One region of the Bacillus cereus group sp. BfR-BA-01316 genome, then DNA from elsewhere that is predicted to be linked to it. Evidence: riboswitches for the same ligand, from Rfam matches in the RefSeq annotation. Region 1 holds a riboswitch; each other region holds the start of a gene.

Region 1 (5,981 bases):
GAAGAATCGGTTGGATTGATTCCTGTTATTGAAAATAAACAAGTTGTGGGGCTTGTTACTGATCGAGACTTAGTTGTTCGTGGGATTGCTGAAAAACATCCTGGATCTAATCAAATTACAAATGTAATGACAACAAACATTGTTTCAGTTTCTCCAAATGATTCTATTGAAAAAGCTACAGAATTAATGGCACAATATCAAATTAGACGGTTACCGGTAGTTGAGAGCGGTCAACTTGTTGGGATGCTAGCACTAGGTGATTTAGCTATAAGAAAATCAGCAGATGATCAAGCAGGGTTTGCTTTAAGTGAAATCTCAGAGCATACGGAATAAATTATGTATAAAGATCAGATACATTATTCTAGTATATACGGATTAAACTAATATGTTAGCGTGATGTATCTGAGACATTATATAATAAGTATAGAGTCAATATTTTTGACAGTTTTTTCAAATTTGTCATTCCTAATTTTTAATAAGAGAAAAAATGATATACTGAGAGATATAAGTATTATGACAGGTTTTGAATATAACAATATTTATTTTTAGTGTTGTAATAATGAATTAATATTTCCTACGTAGATAAAGTGAAACTTTAATTATTGGGGGTTTTGTCCATCCCCCAATGATTATTAGTTGAACCAATCGGGCTTTTACGGGCAGTTTTATCTCCCACCTAACTTCCTCGCATTCACTGAATTTTGAGGTGGGAGTCTTACTGCCCGTTAATGCGGGATAAAAAGGGAAGGGGAATTATATGAGGGCTGTACAGGGCGATCCAAATTGGAATTTGGTTACAGATACATATATAGAACCAAATAATTTCGCTGAGTTATTTTCTTTGCTTGTACCTTGTCATCCAAAAGGTGAAGGGAAAGAGCGAACTATATTAGTATGGAAAGAAAAAGAATTTTATAAAGAAGAAAATTTAGCGGCATTTATCGTATATGGCATGAATAAAGTAAAGAATTTACCGCAGTTTCATAAAGATGGAATTCCAACTCTAGTACGTATTCTTCGTTTATGTCAAGAGATTGGTTGGTATGAAGAGGCAAATGCTTTTATGATAACCCAAGGGCTAGATGAATTTGTCCAAACTTCATTGGAGTATGAAACATGGGATCTTTTGACGAAAGCAGTTGCTTTAAACTATTTAATTATTAAATATCGTATTGGTGAATTAACAGCTGAGGATGTAGAAATTTGGAATCGAGTTAAATTTAATGAGAAATGTATAACAGATTGCAAACATCTATTATCTCATAAAGAAGTATTGGAATTTACATTCTTTTATATATGTAAGCGAGCGAAAACACTATCAAAAGAGCAATTAAATAGTGATATGATGAGTCTGGCAATGTATTGTAATACTTTTGTGTATGATTTATATACACATGACTTATTACGAAAGTATCGTAAGTGTACAGACTTCCTATCATATTATGGACCTAGTCAAGCAGTTTTAGCTTGTCAAAGAGCTGTACTTTCACAAATTTCCGATCGATTAGACCCTTTAAAGACAACTCATGTAGATGATTATTTATATGTGATGAAAGAAATGATGGAGCATATGACGATAGGGGTAATGGATCGGTATGGTCATTTTATTGGAAAGTTACTATCATATGTACCATTTTTCGAAATGATCCAAGTTCCACAGCATGCATATTATTGTGAAGAATTACTGTATATTTGTAAGGGAATTGAATACAAAGAAGAAATACTACGCAATTATATATTTATACAATTACATGATTGTTTACCATCATTCTTTAAACTATTTCTTAAAAATAAGCGTTATGCAACGATTCATGATATTCTTTTCTATTGGTGCGACGATGAACAAAGAATGAGCCTAGAGAAAAAATATAATCTTAGTTTTATTTATGAAAAATATGCTTGTGGATAAACCGTATTTTACATATTAAAAATTAATATAAATTAAAAAGGATCTCAAGTTTATGTGAGATCCTTTTTTGTTAGTAAAACAAGGAGAAAGTAACTAAGATAAGAAATAACATTCCATAAAGGAGAAATTGTGCAGTATAACTTCCTTGTATACCAAAAAAAGTATTCATTTTTTCATATAAATTCAATATATATTTCATTGGATTATCTTTGAAAGATTGGTACACAGTGTCTCCTCTTTCTAAGCTTCTTGTTCATGTTTTTGGTTATTAGGAACATGAATGTATCTAGCTATGAATAATAAAACACCTATAAGGAATACAGGAAGTACGGTAGATAAATAAAAACCATTACTAATTATATTTGTTATAAGAGCACTCAAAAGAAAAATTGCATTATAAATATGGGCAATTCTTTGTTTTAGCCGCATTTGTAATGCTTCCATAATGATTTCTAAAGCAACAAAAGCAATAATAATAGATAAAAATACAATGTTCGTATTATAAATGATTAAACAACAGATTAAACCTAAAAAGGCCAGGTATTCAATAAATAGAGGTATATTGCGCGGCATATAATTTACCTAACTAAATATGGCAGTGGGTTTACTGCATTTGTTTTTTCAAAATTCCATTCTCCATTATGTAATTCGAAATGGAGATGTTGCCCGTATGAATGACCTGTGTTTCCCATATGACCTACTAATTGTCCAGTTTGTACTTGATCACCAGCTTGTACAGTGCGATCCTTCATATGAGCATAAACTGTTGTATATAATTTCCCATTTATTTGATGGGCGATGAACACGACATTGCCGTAGCTAGCCGAATAATAAGATTTCACAACTTTACCTGCAGCAGCAGCTTGAATAGAGACATTTCCTTGTGCTGCTATATCTATACCATAATGCATTTGCTCCCAGCGCATATCAAAAGTGGAGCTGATTTTCCCTTGAGTAGGGAATTTGAAAACTGCTGGAATTGATGCAGGTTGAGCTGTTTTAGCTTGTGCTTGATTTTGCACTACATAGTGTTTTGCTACATATCCGTATCCTGTGCCAAAACGAATTTTATACCAAGTACCTACCGTTTCTACTACTTGTACTTGTGTACCATTTTGTAATGAGCCAAGTAGAGTGCTACTTGTACTAGCATTGCTACGTACATTTAATTTTGGTGTTGCAACAGTATAAGAAGGAGAACCTTGTACAGTTACACCTTTTACTAGAGGTGTGGATCCATTAGATACAAATGTTTTTTGTGCGTATCCAATTTGACCGTTATGTAATATTTTGTACCAATCCCCTTGTTCACCTTGAATGGTAATGAATTGACCATTTGGTAATATATCTAGAATAGAAGACTCTGTATTAGGTTCAGAACGAACGTTTAATGCGTTTGCATTTACGATATATTGATACTTTGGTTGAACATTTTTTTTGAATAGAATTGCATCTTTTTTCATATAGCCTGTTTTGTTGTTAACAGATACTTTATACCAATCTTGAGTTGTCTCAAGAATAGTAACAGGGCTATTAAATCGAATGTTATCAATTATTGCACTGTCTGCATGGTTATTTTGATGTAGTGCAACGTTGTCAATTTTTACATATCCAGTTTTTACTGTAGATGGTTGCTTAGCAGCCGCTGTTTGTATATCGGATTCTCCCATAGAAGGAAGTAAAGAAGCAATTGCGATAGTAGTTGCTGTTAAAGCTGTAGCTTTCATATTCATGTAATAAAGACCTCCTCTAGTTGTATAGTTGTAATTTTATTATAGTATAAAGATATAATATATTGGTCGTATTCACATAAATGTAATATGAAATCAATAAAAATAATGTTAGAAGAGAGATTCGTATATAAATATTGTATATATCATTTGTGGGGGTGCATTTATATTTGTTTAACACGTTAAGATTTAATTCGCAATTAAGAAAATTAAAACAGTTGATGATGTCTTATGGCGGTGTTATACTGACAGTGATAATTTTATAGTTTGCTAGGAGGGCTGGTGTTGCCAGCTGAGAGTAGGGCCGTAAGCCTTTGATCCTTTTTATTACCTGATCTAGATTATGCTAGCGTAGGGAAGCAATTCGGACATTAACAATGAGTCCCCGTTTCTTTGCGTATAGAAACGGGGCTTTTTTATTTGAAAATTTCATATTAACACCACTAGGGGTGCTTTTCGTGCTGAGAGAGGAATAATCCTTAACCCTTACAACACCTGATCTAGATAATACTAGCGAAGGGAAGTGGAACAACGAATAAATTATAATTTTATTTGCTGTAACCACTTCTTATATACAGAAGTGGTTTTTTTATTGAGATAAATAGATATATAGGAAGGGGAATTATTAATGAAATTTTGTGAAAGATTATTTGATACGGTGCAGCCTGTTTGGGAGAAAAGTCATAATCATCCGTTTGTAGTAGGTATGGGAGATGGTACGTTGGAAAAAGACAAATTCCAGTACTATATTATTCAAGATTATTTATATTTGTTAGATTATGCAAAGCTATATGCAATTGGGGTTGTAAAGGCAACGAATCCACAAGTTATGGCAAAGTTTGCAGAGCAAATTGATGGGATTTTAAATGGTGAAATGACGATTCATAAACAGTATGCAAAAAGACTTGGCATTTCTGCACAAGAGATGGAATCTGCGAAACCATCTGCTAAAAATTTAGCCTATACAAATTACATGATGTCTGTATCTCAAAATGGCACGCTTGCAGAATTAATATCAGCTTTACTTCCATGTATGTGGAGCTATTGGGAGATTGGAAAGCGTTTAAATGATATTCCGGGAGCAAGAGATCATGAGTTCTTTGGAGAGTGGATTCAAGGATATAGTTCTGAAGAATACGGTAACCTTTGTATTTGGTTAATAGATTTATTAAATGAAATGGCAGTTGGAAAGTCAGAGAAAGAACTAGACCGATTAGAGGAGATTTTCTTATATTCCAGCCGATTTGAATATTTATTCTGGGATATGGCTTATCGTAAGGAGATGTGGGGTTTTGAGGAGCAAGAGCATACTACGGTTTCATAATGTTTCCTTTCATTATGATGAGAAACCAATCATCGATGAATTAAATGCTTCTATACAAGATAAAGAGTTTGTAAGTATTATCGGACCGAGTGGATGCGGGAAAAGTACTTTATTTCGCCTTATTACAGGCTTAGAAGAGGCAAGTACTGGACAGATAGAGCTGACAGAAACAAAGAGTCATTCTGTAGGGTATATGCCCCAAAAAGATATGCTCTTGCCGTGGAGGACGATTATTGAGAATGCGGCTTTACCGCTAGAGTGCCAAGGTGTGCAGAAGAAAGAAGCACAAGTAAAAGCGAAAGAACTGTTACATAAATTTGGTTTACAAGGGTACGAGAAAAAATATCCGAAAGATTTATCTGGTGGTATGAGACAACGCGTATCTTTTATCCGAACTTTATTAACAGGCGGGGAGATATTATTGTTAGATGAACCGTTTAGTGCATTGGACGCTTTAACGAAGGCATCTTTGCAAGAATGGTTGTTTGAACAATGGAAAGAGTGGGAAAAAACAATTTTATTTATCACTCATGATGTTGAGGAAGCATTGTTTCTTTCTAATCGAATTTTGGTTGTAGAAAATCAACCGATAGCAACTTTAACTGAGCGAATTGTGCCGCTTGATCGTAACCGAACAAGAAAAGATTTATATAAGCCTGAAGTGTTAGCGCTTAAAGAAGAGCTCCTTAGTATGTTACAAAGGCAGGTACTTGTATGATGAATCGTTTGAAGGAGCTATTACCTGCCCTAACAGTAAGTGGAATTTTACTTGCTCTATGGGAAGTAGGAGCAAGAATTGTAGATGAGATGTACATTTTGCCATCACCTTCTGCAATTGTAATGAAGATATGGGCGCTGAAAGATATATTATTTACGGTTCATTTACCTGCAACGTTGTACGTCGTTTTAATAGGCGTTGTTATTTCTATCGTACTGGGCGTAGGGCTAGCAATGTTAATGAATGCGAGTACGTGGATGGAAAGAGCATTTTATCCATTATTAGTAGCTTCACAAACAA
Region 2 (5,981 bases), on a different contig from region 1:
AATTGCACGCTCATCTAGATGATAAATAACATTCGTAATATTGTTCAAAAATATTTCATCATGCGAAATGATAATATAAGCTTTTTCATACATTTGTAAATATAATTGCAACCATTCTATATGTGCTGTATCTAAATAGTTAGTTGGCTCATCTAATAATAAAACATCCGCTTTTTCTAAAAGGAGTTTCCCAAGTAACAACTTTGTCCGCTGACCACCACTTAACTTTGAAACATCCTTTTCCAATCCTATTTCAAACAAGCCTAAGCCGGTTGCTACTTCCTCAATTTCTGTATGAATTTGATAAAAATTAGAATTCTCCAATATATTTTGTAACTCTCCATACCTTACTAACAATTTCCCTACTTCTCCTGCTCCAGCCATCTCTTCTGTAAGTTTTAACATTTCACGTTCCAACTCATACAGGTTAGAAAACGCACTTTGCAAGTATTCTTCAATTGTTATGCCTTCTTGTAAATCTATATGCTGTTGTAAAAAGCCAATCTTCACATGTGGAAACCATTCAATTTTCCCATCATCATGTATAAGTTCTCCTGTTAACAAGCGTAATAATGTGGATTTTCCAATTCCATTTTTCCCTACTAGCCCAACATGTTCACCCTTTAATAATCGAAAGCACGCATTATATAAAATGGTTTTCTCACCATATGAATGACTTACATTTTCTACTGTTAATATACTCATTTTTTTCTCTCCTTTTCTTATGATCCATAAGCTAAAGAGAGAGAACAACAGTATAAAGCCTTATTTAGTTATACATATAAAAATGGGTAAGGTGAATACACCTTACCCATTACATATTATCGTAAGAAAGGATTAAGGTTCTTTACCTGCTGTCTTCAATTTAGCTTAATCTTTAAAAATGGGCAGACTTCTCCCGTATCAAGCTAAAACCATTTGAAGAACAGTTGATAAAGTCATTTTATCCTTCCACTCCTTTAACATTTGTTATATTAAGAGTATAAACCACTCTATTATATTCTATTCTCTACTTTTTCTTTTGTTCCTTCTTCCAATTTATCCGGTGTTAATGAATCCACTATTTCCCCTATAGATTTCATCTTTCTCCTCCTATATAAAAAAGCCTCTTAACAGCAATTATACCAACAACTGTTAAAAGACTCTTTTCTATTTTTTCATGTAAGGAGCTAATACTCTTAAAATTTCTTCCTTATCCTTCTTTAACTCAAGCGATGTTAACATATCCATCGTTCGCGGCCTAAGTAATTTCACTTGTACCTCTCCAACAATTGATGCCGGTCTTTGAGATAAAATAAGTACGCGATCAGAAAGCAAAATTGCTTCATCTAAGTCATGTGTAACCATAACAATTGTCTGCTTTTCTTGATGCCAAGAATTTAAAAGCCAACTATGTACTTCCATTTTTGTAAATGCATCTAATTTTCCAAAAGGCTCATCAAGCAGCATAATTGGCTTTTCACATAAATATGTGCGAAGGAAACTAATTCTTTGACGCATTCCACCTGATAACTCATCTGGATAATGGTCTGCATATTCATCTAGTTCAAACTGCTTTAATGCTTCCATTCCTTCTGTCAGCCTTTGTTTTTTAGACTTTCCTTCAATTTCCAATGGAAGAACGATATTTTGCAAAGCCGATCGCCACGGTAGTAATAAATCTTGTTGCGGCATATAACTAACAACATCTTGTTTTTTTACATACTCCTCGTTATAAAACACTTCTCCGCTCGTTGGTTGTTCAACACTTGCAATCATATTTAATAATGTACTTTTTCCACAACCACTCGGACCTACAAAAGAGACAAACTCTCCCTCTTGTATAGAAGCACTAATATTTGCTAATACATTCTTTCCATCGAAAGCTTTTACAATATCTTTTATTTGTAATCCACTCATTTTTCACTTGGAAGGAATTCATTTGTAAAGGCATCTTTTACATCGATTTTCTTTTTAATAACTTTGTTGTCATATAAGAAATTCATGTAATTTGTCCAAATCTCTTCCTTCTGTACTCCCCACGCTTTTGCATCATCTTGATACTTTGTACTTAACCATTTTTGGCTTTCTTGTACTAATTCTTTATTCAAATCTGGAACAGCTTTAATTAAAATATCCGCAGCTTCTTTCGGTTCTTTAATTGCAAAATCATAACCTTCTGTCGTTGCAGTCATGAACTTTTTCACAAAATCTTTATCTTGCTTCGTATGTTTTTCACTTGTAATAATAACAGGACTATAGAAATCGAGCGCTGGATCTAAGTCTTTCACCATAATTGTATTTAACTCTTTTCCTTGACGCTTCGCTTCAATTCCATCCCATCCATAATAAATCCATTCAAAGTCTGCATCACGACCGATTGATTTAAAGAAATCTGTTTGTCCAAGAATAATTTTTTCAACTTTATTAAAATCAGCTTGATGTTTATTCATAATCGTCTTTAACGTCGCTTCTTCTGCTGGTCCTCCCCAGCCGCCGTAACGTTTACCTTCAAAATCTTTTGGTGACATCATATTATCTTTTTTAAGTGATGCAAAAGCTGAAGTATTATGCTGGATAATCGCTCCTACAGATACAACAGGAATACCTTCAACACGAGCTAACGTTACATTTTCTTGTGCACTTATTGCAAAATCGGCTTTCCCTGAAGCTATCATTTGTTCCGCTGTAACATTATCACCTGGTTGAATAATTTCTACATCTAACCCTTGTTTTTTATAATAATCTTTCGTCTTCGCTACGTATAAACCAGTATGGTTTGTATTAGGAAACCAATCTAAAACTACTTTCACTTTCTTTTCTTTGCTTGTATTCTCTTCTTTCTTCGCCGTATTACATCCGGCAACACCAACTGCTAATAATGCAGCTAACATAATTTTTAAACCTTTTTTCATTTTCTGCCGCCCTTTCTATATATCCATGGTGCTGTTATTCTTGCCATAAATTCAACAATAAAGTACAGGAATAATGTCACCATGACGATAATTGCTGCAACACCAAATACTCGAGCCGTTAAAAAGGATTTCGTTGCTCTTGTGAGCATAACTCCTAATCCTTCACTCGCACCAAGCCATTCCCCAATAATCGCTCCCATCACACTATATGTAACAGCAATTTTTAAACCTGAGAAAAAGTACGGGAGCACTGCTGGAAATTTTACTTTCTGATAAATTTGCCACTTTGTCGCCTTCATCGTTTGTAATAACTTCAGCATATTTTTATCTACCGTTTGGAAACCTTCTAAAATGCTAAGCGCAATTGGGAAGAAACAAACAAGAATAACAACCATTACTTTTGGCAACATTCCGTATCCAAACCAAATAATAAATAATGGTGCGAGCACAACTATTGGAATTGTTTGCGAAATAACGAGCAGCGGATTCATTAAAATCCGAAATAAAGGGATGACATCCATAATGATAGCAATACTCGTCCCAAGTAAAATTGCAAAAAACAACCCAATTATTACTTCCTGTAACGTTTGCACTGTATTCGGTAATAGTAAATCTTTCATTCCAATTAACTCTTGCACAATTGCAGACGGCTTCGGTAAAATCCACGGCTCAATTTTAAATAATGAAACAGATCCTTCCCATATAGCAATGAGAAGGATAAGCCAAATTGTTGTGATTATTTTAGATCGCTTCTGGTTTTGCATATTCATCACGGTACTTCCAAACTTTTTCGTCAATCGTTACGCCCGTACTTGGACGATAGTGAATTTTAATAGAAGTGATCACTTCTTCTGCTCCAGCATCGACGCAAGCTTGTTGCGCGCGTTTAATGACGTCAAGAAGTACATCTAATTCTCCTTCCAACGTTGTTTCCATTGCCCCTACTTCATAACGAACTCCCGACTGTTGTACAACTTCAATTGCTTTATCAACAACGGAATACACATCTTTGTTCTTCGCTTGTGGTACTACTGAAAATGAAATTGTAACTTGTTGTGACATAATAAAATCCCCCTTACAAAATATTGTTTCAAAAAAAAGAAAAGGCTTTCCTACCATGTAGGAAAGCCTTGTATACAAGTTATTCTATAATAACTTATGCTACATCACTTTAAAGTAACTCCCTACGCTGGCATTATCCAGATCAGGTTGAGGGTCGATGTATACTTACATCCTCTCAGCCAATTGGCTCCCCGGTTCTTAATTCGTTTTCATTGTAGCATGATTTATTTTATTGAACAAACAAAAGCGTACATATCATTTCATTATTTTCGGAAAATATCCAACTTCTTCTGTCTATACCTTTATTTCCCCCTCAATTCGAGCTAATCCATATATCGTTCTCTCGTTAAAGAAATCTTGAATTGTTAAATCTGGAAAATCTTCTTTTAATAACGCTAAAGCTCTCAATACTTTTAATGAATGCACACCAATCTTTGAGATTCCTAATACATCAATCCAAGCTTTTGCTATTCTTTCTTCAACTTCATTAGACGGTGTATATTATGTTATTAACTTTTAAATTCTCCTATTAACTCTTGTAGCTCCTGTGAAAGCCAACTTAAAGAAGTAGCCAATTCTGCTATATCTTGTACAGACATTTCTTGCTCCTTCATACTCGCTTCAACATTACTGCTACTATTTGCATACGTATTTGCAATATGAGATAGTTCATTTACAACTTGAACGATATTTTGGCTATTTTGCAAAATATCATTTGAATTGCTAGAAACGGCTCTAACTTGCTTTGTAACAGATTGTGCTGATTTTGAAATTTTCTCAAAGAAAGCACCGCTACTTTGAACAAGGGTAATTCCAGATTCCACTTCTTTTGAACCTTTCTGCATTGAAACTACAGCCTCTTCTGCTTCAGCCTGTGTCTCCCCTATTAATTTAGCTATATCTTTTGCCGATGCTTCCGTTTTCTCCGCTAATTTACGCACTTCATCTGCGACAACAGCAAATCCTCTTCCAGCTGCTCCAGCACGTGAAGCTTCAATAGAAGCATTTAAAGCTAGTAAGTTCGTTTGATTTGAAATACCTGTAATTACAGTTACAATGTCACTTATTTCTTTTGATCTTGTTTCCAACGAATAAATGATAGAAGATAAATCTTGTACTGCTTTTTGAATTAAACTCATTTGATTAATAATTTGTTCAATAACTCCATTACCCTCAACCGAATGTTGCTCCATACCTTCTGAGGTAGTGGAAACTTGTTTCGCAGCCCCTGTTATTTCTTCCATCTTATTTTCCATTTCATGTACAATCCATAAACATTGTTGTATAGAAGTTTCTTGCGACTGAGCCCCAGATCTTAATCCTACAATAGAACCCGCAATCTCTTGAACTGCCATACTATTCTCCTCTGTACTTGCTGACAATTCTTGCGAAGATGAAGAAACCTGTTCTGCCGTCTGCTTCACTTTATCTATAATTCCTCTAAACTTCTCAATTGTGTTATTAAAATACGAATTAATAATACCGATATCATCTTGTCTTTCCACTAATTCAATACTTAAATCTCCTTCACCCACTTTACGTAATCCTTCACGTAAATCTTGTAATGGAGCAAGTGAATTACGTACAATCAAGAATTGAATAAAAGTCGCAATTAAAACTGAAATACAAATAAACATTAAACCTTGCATAATAAATTTCTTCTTTGTACTAGGAACAATAGACGCATCTAAATCTGCTGCAACAATTGCAACAATATTTTCTTCTCCATCTGTAATTGGCTCTAATATTGTTACCCATGATCCCAGTTCATCTTCATATATTTCCGTTATTTGTGCTTTTTTCGTGGCCATTACTTTATCGTATGCCTTCATCCAACGAACTGGTTGTTCATAATAGTCTCCTGGTTTTACTTGAACAGCATTCGCTAATTCTGTAGTCAAACCAACTATTTGAAGCTCACCTTTTGCATTTGTTTTTGCTCCAACAACATACGTTTGTCCAACACTTTTCAATTCTTTTGTAACTTCATCTAACTGCTTTGTTAATTTAGTTCTTTTTTCTTTT
Region 3 (5,981 bases), on a different contig from region 1:
AGATTCTTTTTTACGTCTCTCTTGGAATGTAGAAAGTTTCTCACGATAGCCACATTTACATGCGAAAATTTGGCCTGCTCCTTCACCACGAAGTTCTAGTTTCTTTTTACACTGAGGACAGCGTGCGTTTGTAGTGCGGGATACATTTTTACGGTGACCACATTCGCGATCTTGGCATACAAGCATTTTACCTTTTTTACCGTTTACTTCTAACATTGGTTTACCACAGTCTGGACAAGACTTTGTTGAAATGTTGTCGTGCTTATATTTTTTATCGCTTGATTTAATTTCAGTAACAATTTCCTTCGTATAGTTCTTCATTTCTGAAATGAATACTTCTTTCTTTAATTTTCCTTTAGCGATAGCTTCTAACTTTTGCTCCCATTCACCAGTTAGTGTAGGAGATTTCAGTTCTTCTGGCACTAAATCAAGTAACTGACGGCCTTTTGAAGTAATATGAATATCTTTACCACGTTTTTCAAGTAAGAACGAATTGAATAACTTGTCGATAATATCAGCTCGTGTAGCTACAGTACCTAATCCACCAGTTGACTTTAACGTGTCAGCAAGTTGTTTGTTTTGCGTATCCATGTATTTTGTTGGGTTTTCCATCGCTGAAAGTAATGTTGCTTCATTAAAGCGTGCAGGTGCTTTTGTTTGACCTGATGTTTGGACAATTAGTTTTATGTTTAATGTATCGCCTTTTTCGATGCGAGGTAAGATTTGTTCTTTTACATCATCGATTGCATCATCATCTTCAAATCGATTTTCATAAACCTCTTTCCAACCAGCATGTAAAATCGTTTTTCCTCGTGCGATGAACGTTTCGTCACCAATTTTCGTGCGCAATGTTAGTTGTTCATATTCAAAGGCCGGGAATAAAACAGCTAAGAAACGTTTTACAACTAAGTCATAAATTTTACGTTCTTTATCTGTGAAAGCTGAGAAGTTTACATAGCTCTCTGTTGGAATAAGCGCGTGATGATCGCTTACTTTACTATCATCAACAAATGATTTATTAGATTTTACAGGTTTCTGCAATACTTTATGTGCTAAAGGACGGTATTCTCCAACTCCGCACGCCTTCAGACGCTCTGGAAGTGTTCCGACAATATCAGATGAAATATAGCGTGAATCTGTACGAGGGTACGTTAAAACTTTATGCTGTTCATATAATTTTTGCATAATGTTTAATGTTTCTTTCGCAGAGTAACCAAATATTTTATTCGCATCACGTTGTAGTTCAGTTAAATCGTAAAGACCAGGAGCGAACGATTTCTTTTGTTTTTTATCAATGTCTACAACAGTAGCATTTTGTTTACTAATTTTGTTCACGATTGCATCAGTTTTTTCTTTATTAAAGCTACGGCTATTTCCTTTTGTATCTTGCCAAGTTAGCTTTAACCTCTCAGCTGTTTGAGCTTCGATACCATAGTAAGTTTGAGCTTTGAAATGTTTGATTTCATCTTCACGGCTTGCAATCATGGCTACAGTAGGTGTTTGGACACGACCACAATTTAGTTGGGCATTAAAGCGAGTAGTTAATGCTCGAGTCGCATTAAGCCCGATATACCAGTCAGCCTCTGAACGTGCGACAGCCGAAGCATATAGATTGTCATATGCTTTTCCAGGTTTTAAATTTGCGAAGCCATCTTTAATTGCTTTATCGGTAACCGATGAAATCCATAAACGTTTAATCGGTTTCTGCATTTTAACTTTATCGATAATCCAGCGTGCGACTAACTCTCCCTCACGACCGGCGTCAGTAGCTATAATGATTTCATTTACATCTTTTCTAAGAAGCTGACTTTTTACAGCGTTAAACTGTTTCCCTGTTTGTTTAATAACTGTTAGTTTTAAACGCTCAGGTAGCATTGGTAAATCTTCTAAATCCCACTTTTTATATTTCACATCATAGCTTTCTGGATCAGCTAATGTAACGAGATGACCTAAAGCCCAAGTAACAATATATTTACTACCTTCAAGATAGCCGTTTCCTTTTTTATCACATTTCAGTACACGTGCGATATCACGTGCAACAGAAGGTTTTTCAGCAATTACAATACTTTTTGCCATATTTAAAAACATCCTTTCAAATTTCCATACGTTAAATATAGCATACATCTTTGTTCTATTCAGTCTTGCTGACGGTTTGAGTTATTTGTGATGAAATATACGTGTGAGAGTTTTACTTATATAAATAAAGGATTTGTATAAATGTCAGATTTTAAGGCGTATTCATTGACATTGTAAATGAATTTCATTTAAAGCATAAGTAGGCAAGAAAAGGTTTCTACCAATAAGAGTTATGATTGCTATCATTCTATAAATAGATGAGGGGGATAAGATGATAGGATTATAATCTGTTTGAAATCAAATGATGGCGACAGAACATAATCTGCACCATGAAGAAATTATGAAAAAAAGATATTTGTTTATTATGCTTATTGTTTTATCAATTGCTTCTATCTTTCTATAAGTTTGATCTTTTTTAACAATTCATTTTCTGCCTTTAGTAAGTTCCGTTCGGCTTCTAAACGAGCATACTTCTCTTCCAACGTAAGCTCTCTCTCAAGAGTTCTTCCAGCGTTTTCGGTGCGTGTATCTCGCAAACCAAATACACCATTTTTTCTGTAAGCAGCACGCCATCTACTTCCTGATGACATAATTCGTTTCATTCCAATCATATCTATATCAAAACCACATTCTTCAAAAATATTTCGAGGCAGTTTTCCTTTCTCATTTTCCTCAATAAAAATACGCTTAAATTCATCTGTATAAGTGATACCTTTCTGACTTACAGATTTTATGTATGGGTTATTTGATAGAATTTGAATGTCTCTTTTTGTAAATAGCTTTTTTGTCATTTTGAACCTTCTCTGATCACAATTTTCTCTCATTATACAAGAAATACCCTATAGAATAGACTTTTTTTTCAGTGTCTATTCTATAGGGTACATTTTATAAGTTCCTATCACTCTTTTTATATAGTAAAGTAAAGAACTTGTTATTTTACTAGAATAAGAGTAGACTCTGAAGTAAGTGAATAAGAAACACATGGGAGTTTGTGGATACAAACTGAGAGTATGGCTAATCCGTCATTGACCATTTGAACCTGTTGGATAATGCCAGCGTAGGGAGAGTGTAAAAGCACATGTTCAGACACTTTGCGTACGCAAAGTGTCTTTTTGTGTATCTCCCATCATTAAAGTTAGGAGATGAAAAGAATGAATGTACAAGAAATTAGTAAAGTCGTGGAATTGGTGAGAGAGTCTAATCCACTCGTGCATAATATTACAAATGTTGTTGTAACAAATTTTACAGCAAACGGTTTGTTAGCATTAGGAGCATCGCCTGTAATGGCGTATGCAAAAGAAGAAATAGCAGAAATGGCTAGCATTGCGGGAGCTCTTGTTTTAAATATGGGTACACTTCGTCCTGAAGAGGTAGAAGCGATGTTACTTGCTGGTAAATCAGCAAATAAGAATGATGTACCAGTATTGTTTGATCCAGTTGGAGCAGGAGCAACTTCTTATCGAACAGAAGTTGCGAGATATATTCCAGCTGAAATCGATTTAGCGATAATTCGTGGAAATGCAGCTGAAATTGCTAATGTTATTAATGAAAAATGGGAAATTAAAGGTGTAGACGCTGGTACTGGGAATGGTAATGTTGTAAATATTGCAAAACAGGCAGCGGATGAATTAAATACAGTTGCGGTAATTACCGGAGAAGAAGATGTTGTTACAGATGGAGAGCGAACTATTCGTATTCGAAATGGCCATCCTATTTTAACGAAAGTTACTGGAACAGGTTGTTTACTAACTTCTGTAATAGGAGCATTTGTTGCGGTAGAAAAGGATTATGTAAAGGCAGCAGTAGCCGCATTAACATTCTATGGAGTAGCAGCAGAAATGGCGGCTTCGAAAACAGTAGAGAATGGACCAGGAAGCTTCCAAATTGAATTTTTAAATCAGTTAGCGAATACAACTTCAGATGATATTGAGAAGTATGGAAAGATTGAGGTTATACAGTAAGGAGGGGAACTAGATGTCGCGTATTACAATGGATGAAATGTCTAGGTTATTATCAGTATATTTTATTATGGGAAGTAACAATTGTACGAAGGAGCCACTACAAGTATTGAGAGATGCACTAGAAGGTGGTATAACAATTTTTCAACTTCGTGAAAAGGGAGAAGGGGCTTTAACGGGAGAGAAACGTATTGATTTTGCGAAAGAACTACAAGCGCTTTGCAAGGAGTACGGTGTACCATTCATCGTAAATGATGATGTGGAACTAGCCCTCGAGTTAGATGCAGATGGCGTGCATGTTGGACAAGATGATGAAGGAATTACATCTGTTCGTAAAAAAATGGGAGATAAAATTATTGGAGTATCTACACATACAATTGAAGAAGCACGCTGGGCGATTGAAAATGGAGCTGATTATTTAGGAGTTGGTCCAATTTTCCCGACGAGTACGAAAAAAGATACGAAAGCGGTTCAAGGAACGGAAGGTCTAAAGTATTTTAGGGAACAAGAGATTACAATACCGATCGTTGGGATTGGTGGGATTACAATTGAAAATACAGCTTCTGTTATAGAAGCTGGTGCGGATGGTGTTTCAGTTATTTCAGCGATTAGCTTAGCGGAATCTGCGTATGAAAGTACGAAGAAATTAGCTGAGGAAGTAAATAAGAGTTTGTAGAGTCGCAAAATGAGTTGTTTCGTTTATCCCGCTATTTGTGAGCAGTAAGACTCCCACCTCAAAATTCGGCCGGAGAAAAGAAGTTAGGTGGGGGTCTTACGCCCGTAAAAGCCCGATTGGTGCGGGCTAATAATCAGTGGGGGATGAATAAAAACCCCACTGATTAAAGTTTCACTTTATTTAAACAAACGTTTGATTAAAAAAGCACAAACCCTTTGAAATTGTAGGTTTGTGCTTTTATTTAAAACATAATTGAAATTAAGAGCATTCCAATTCCGATAGAAGTAAAGGTTGCGATCAGGCCAGGAATCATAAAGCTATGATTTAAAACATATTTACCAATTCCTGTTGTACCAGTGCGATCAAAATTAATTGCAGCAACAATTGTCCCGTAGTTTGGAATGAAGAAGTATCCATTTACTGCAGGGAACATTGCAATAAGTAATGCTGGCGGAATACCAAGTGATAGTCCAAGTGGCATTAAAGCACGAACTGTTGCTGCTTGGCTATACAGTAAAATAGATAGAATGAATAGTGCGATAGCAAATAGCCATGGTGCACTTGTCACTAAGTGTTGAATTGATCCTTGAATTATATTTAAGTTTCCGTTGAAGAAAGTATCTCCCATCCAAGCGATACCAAAAATAGCAACAACTGCTGTTGCGCCCGCTTTAAAGACGTTACCAGTTACAATACTTTCCACATTCGGTTTACAGAAAATAATAATAAGAGCAGCAATAGTTAACATGACCATTTCAATTGTGTTTGGCATTGACAGACGAACTAATTTCCCATCAACCATCCATCCTGGACGAAGTGTTTCAAATGAACCGAGAAGTACAACAAGGAAAGTTGCGACTAGGAAAAGAATAACTGATAATTTCGCACCTTTTGAACCTATAAATTCTTTTTTCTCTTCAAGTTTAGGAATCATTCCCTCTTTTAATCGCTTCAAGTATTCAGGGTCTTCATTTAATTCTTTTCCCATTTTACTAGCAACGAATGCAGCTACCATACAAGCGATGAAAGTAGAAGGGATACTAACTTTTAAAATATCTAACAAGGTGATTTTATAGTCGGCTAACATTGCTAAAAGTGCAACTGTTGCAGCCGATATTGGACTAGCTGTAATGGCTTGCTGGGAAGCGATAACGGCAATTGACATTGGTCGTTCAGGTCTAATTCCTGATTCGCGAGATACTTCGGCGATAACGGGAAGTACAGAATAAGCGACATGACCAGTTCCCGCGCATAGCGTGAATAAATAAGTA

What was found. Region 1 has a riboswitch for thiamine pyrophosphate ahead of tenA (thiaminase II). Riboswitches for the same ligand answer to the same signal wherever they lie in the genome.
Region 2: it holds a riboswitch for thiamine pyrophosphate, as region 1 does, so the genes downstream of both, MR071_RS10875 (MTH1187 family thiamine-binding protein) here and tenA (thiaminase II) in region 1, are expected to answer to the same signal.
Region 3: it holds a riboswitch for thiamine pyrophosphate, as region 1 does, so the genes downstream of both, thiM (hydroxyethylthiazole kinase) here and tenA (thiaminase II) in region 1, are expected to answer to the same signal.

What each region holds. Positions count from the first base shown of each region.
Region 1 covers NZ_JAKUGX010000035.1:1,279-7,259, forward strand. Annotated here, with positions in the region: gene MR071_RS21180 (CBS domain-containing protein) at 1-333, shown strand, start outside; gene MR071_RS21185 (DUF3965 domain-containing protein) at 758-1,909, shown strand; gene MR071_RS21190 (hypothetical protein) at 2,150-2,482, opposite strand; gene MR071_RS21195 (SH3 domain-containing protein) at 2,488-3,642, opposite strand; TPP riboswitch at 3,902-4,014, shown strand; TPP riboswitch at 4,075-4,178, shown strand; gene tenA (thiaminase II) at 4,268-4,963, shown strand; gene MR071_RS21205 (ABC transporter ATP-binding protein) at 4,932-5,681, shown strand; gene MR071_RS21210 (ABC transporter permease) at 5,681-5,981, shown strand, end outside.
Region 2 covers NZ_JAKUGX010000010.1:121,773-127,753, reverse strand. Annotated here, with positions in the region: gene MR071_RS10895 (ABC-F family ATP-binding cassette domain-containing protein) at 1-705, opposite strand, end outside; gene MR071_RS10890 (ABC transporter ATP-binding protein) at 1,150-1,899, opposite strand; gene MR071_RS10885 (ABC transporter substrate-binding protein) at 1,896-2,894, opposite strand; gene MR071_RS10880 (ABC transporter permease) at 2,891-3,664, opposite strand; gene MR071_RS10875 (MTH1187 family thiamine-binding protein) at 3,636-3,956, opposite strand; TPP riboswitch at 4,059-4,160, opposite strand; partial or broken gene MR071_RS10870 (hypothetical protein) at 4,254-4,451, opposite strand; gene MR071_RS10865 (methyl-accepting chemotaxis protein) at 4,466-5,981, opposite strand, start outside.
Region 3 covers NZ_JAKUGX010000010.1:114,776-120,756, forward strand. Annotated here, with positions in the region: gene topB (DNA topoisomerase III) at 1-2,076, opposite strand, end outside; partial or broken gene MR071_RS10845 (HTH domain-containing protein) at 2,472-2,900, opposite strand; TPP riboswitch at 3,048-3,157, shown strand; gene thiM (hydroxyethylthiazole kinase) at 3,228-4,037, shown strand; gene thiE (thiamine phosphate synthase) at 4,051-4,710, shown strand; gene MR071_RS10860 (anaerobic C4-dicarboxylate transporter family protein) at 4,952-5,981, opposite strand, start outside.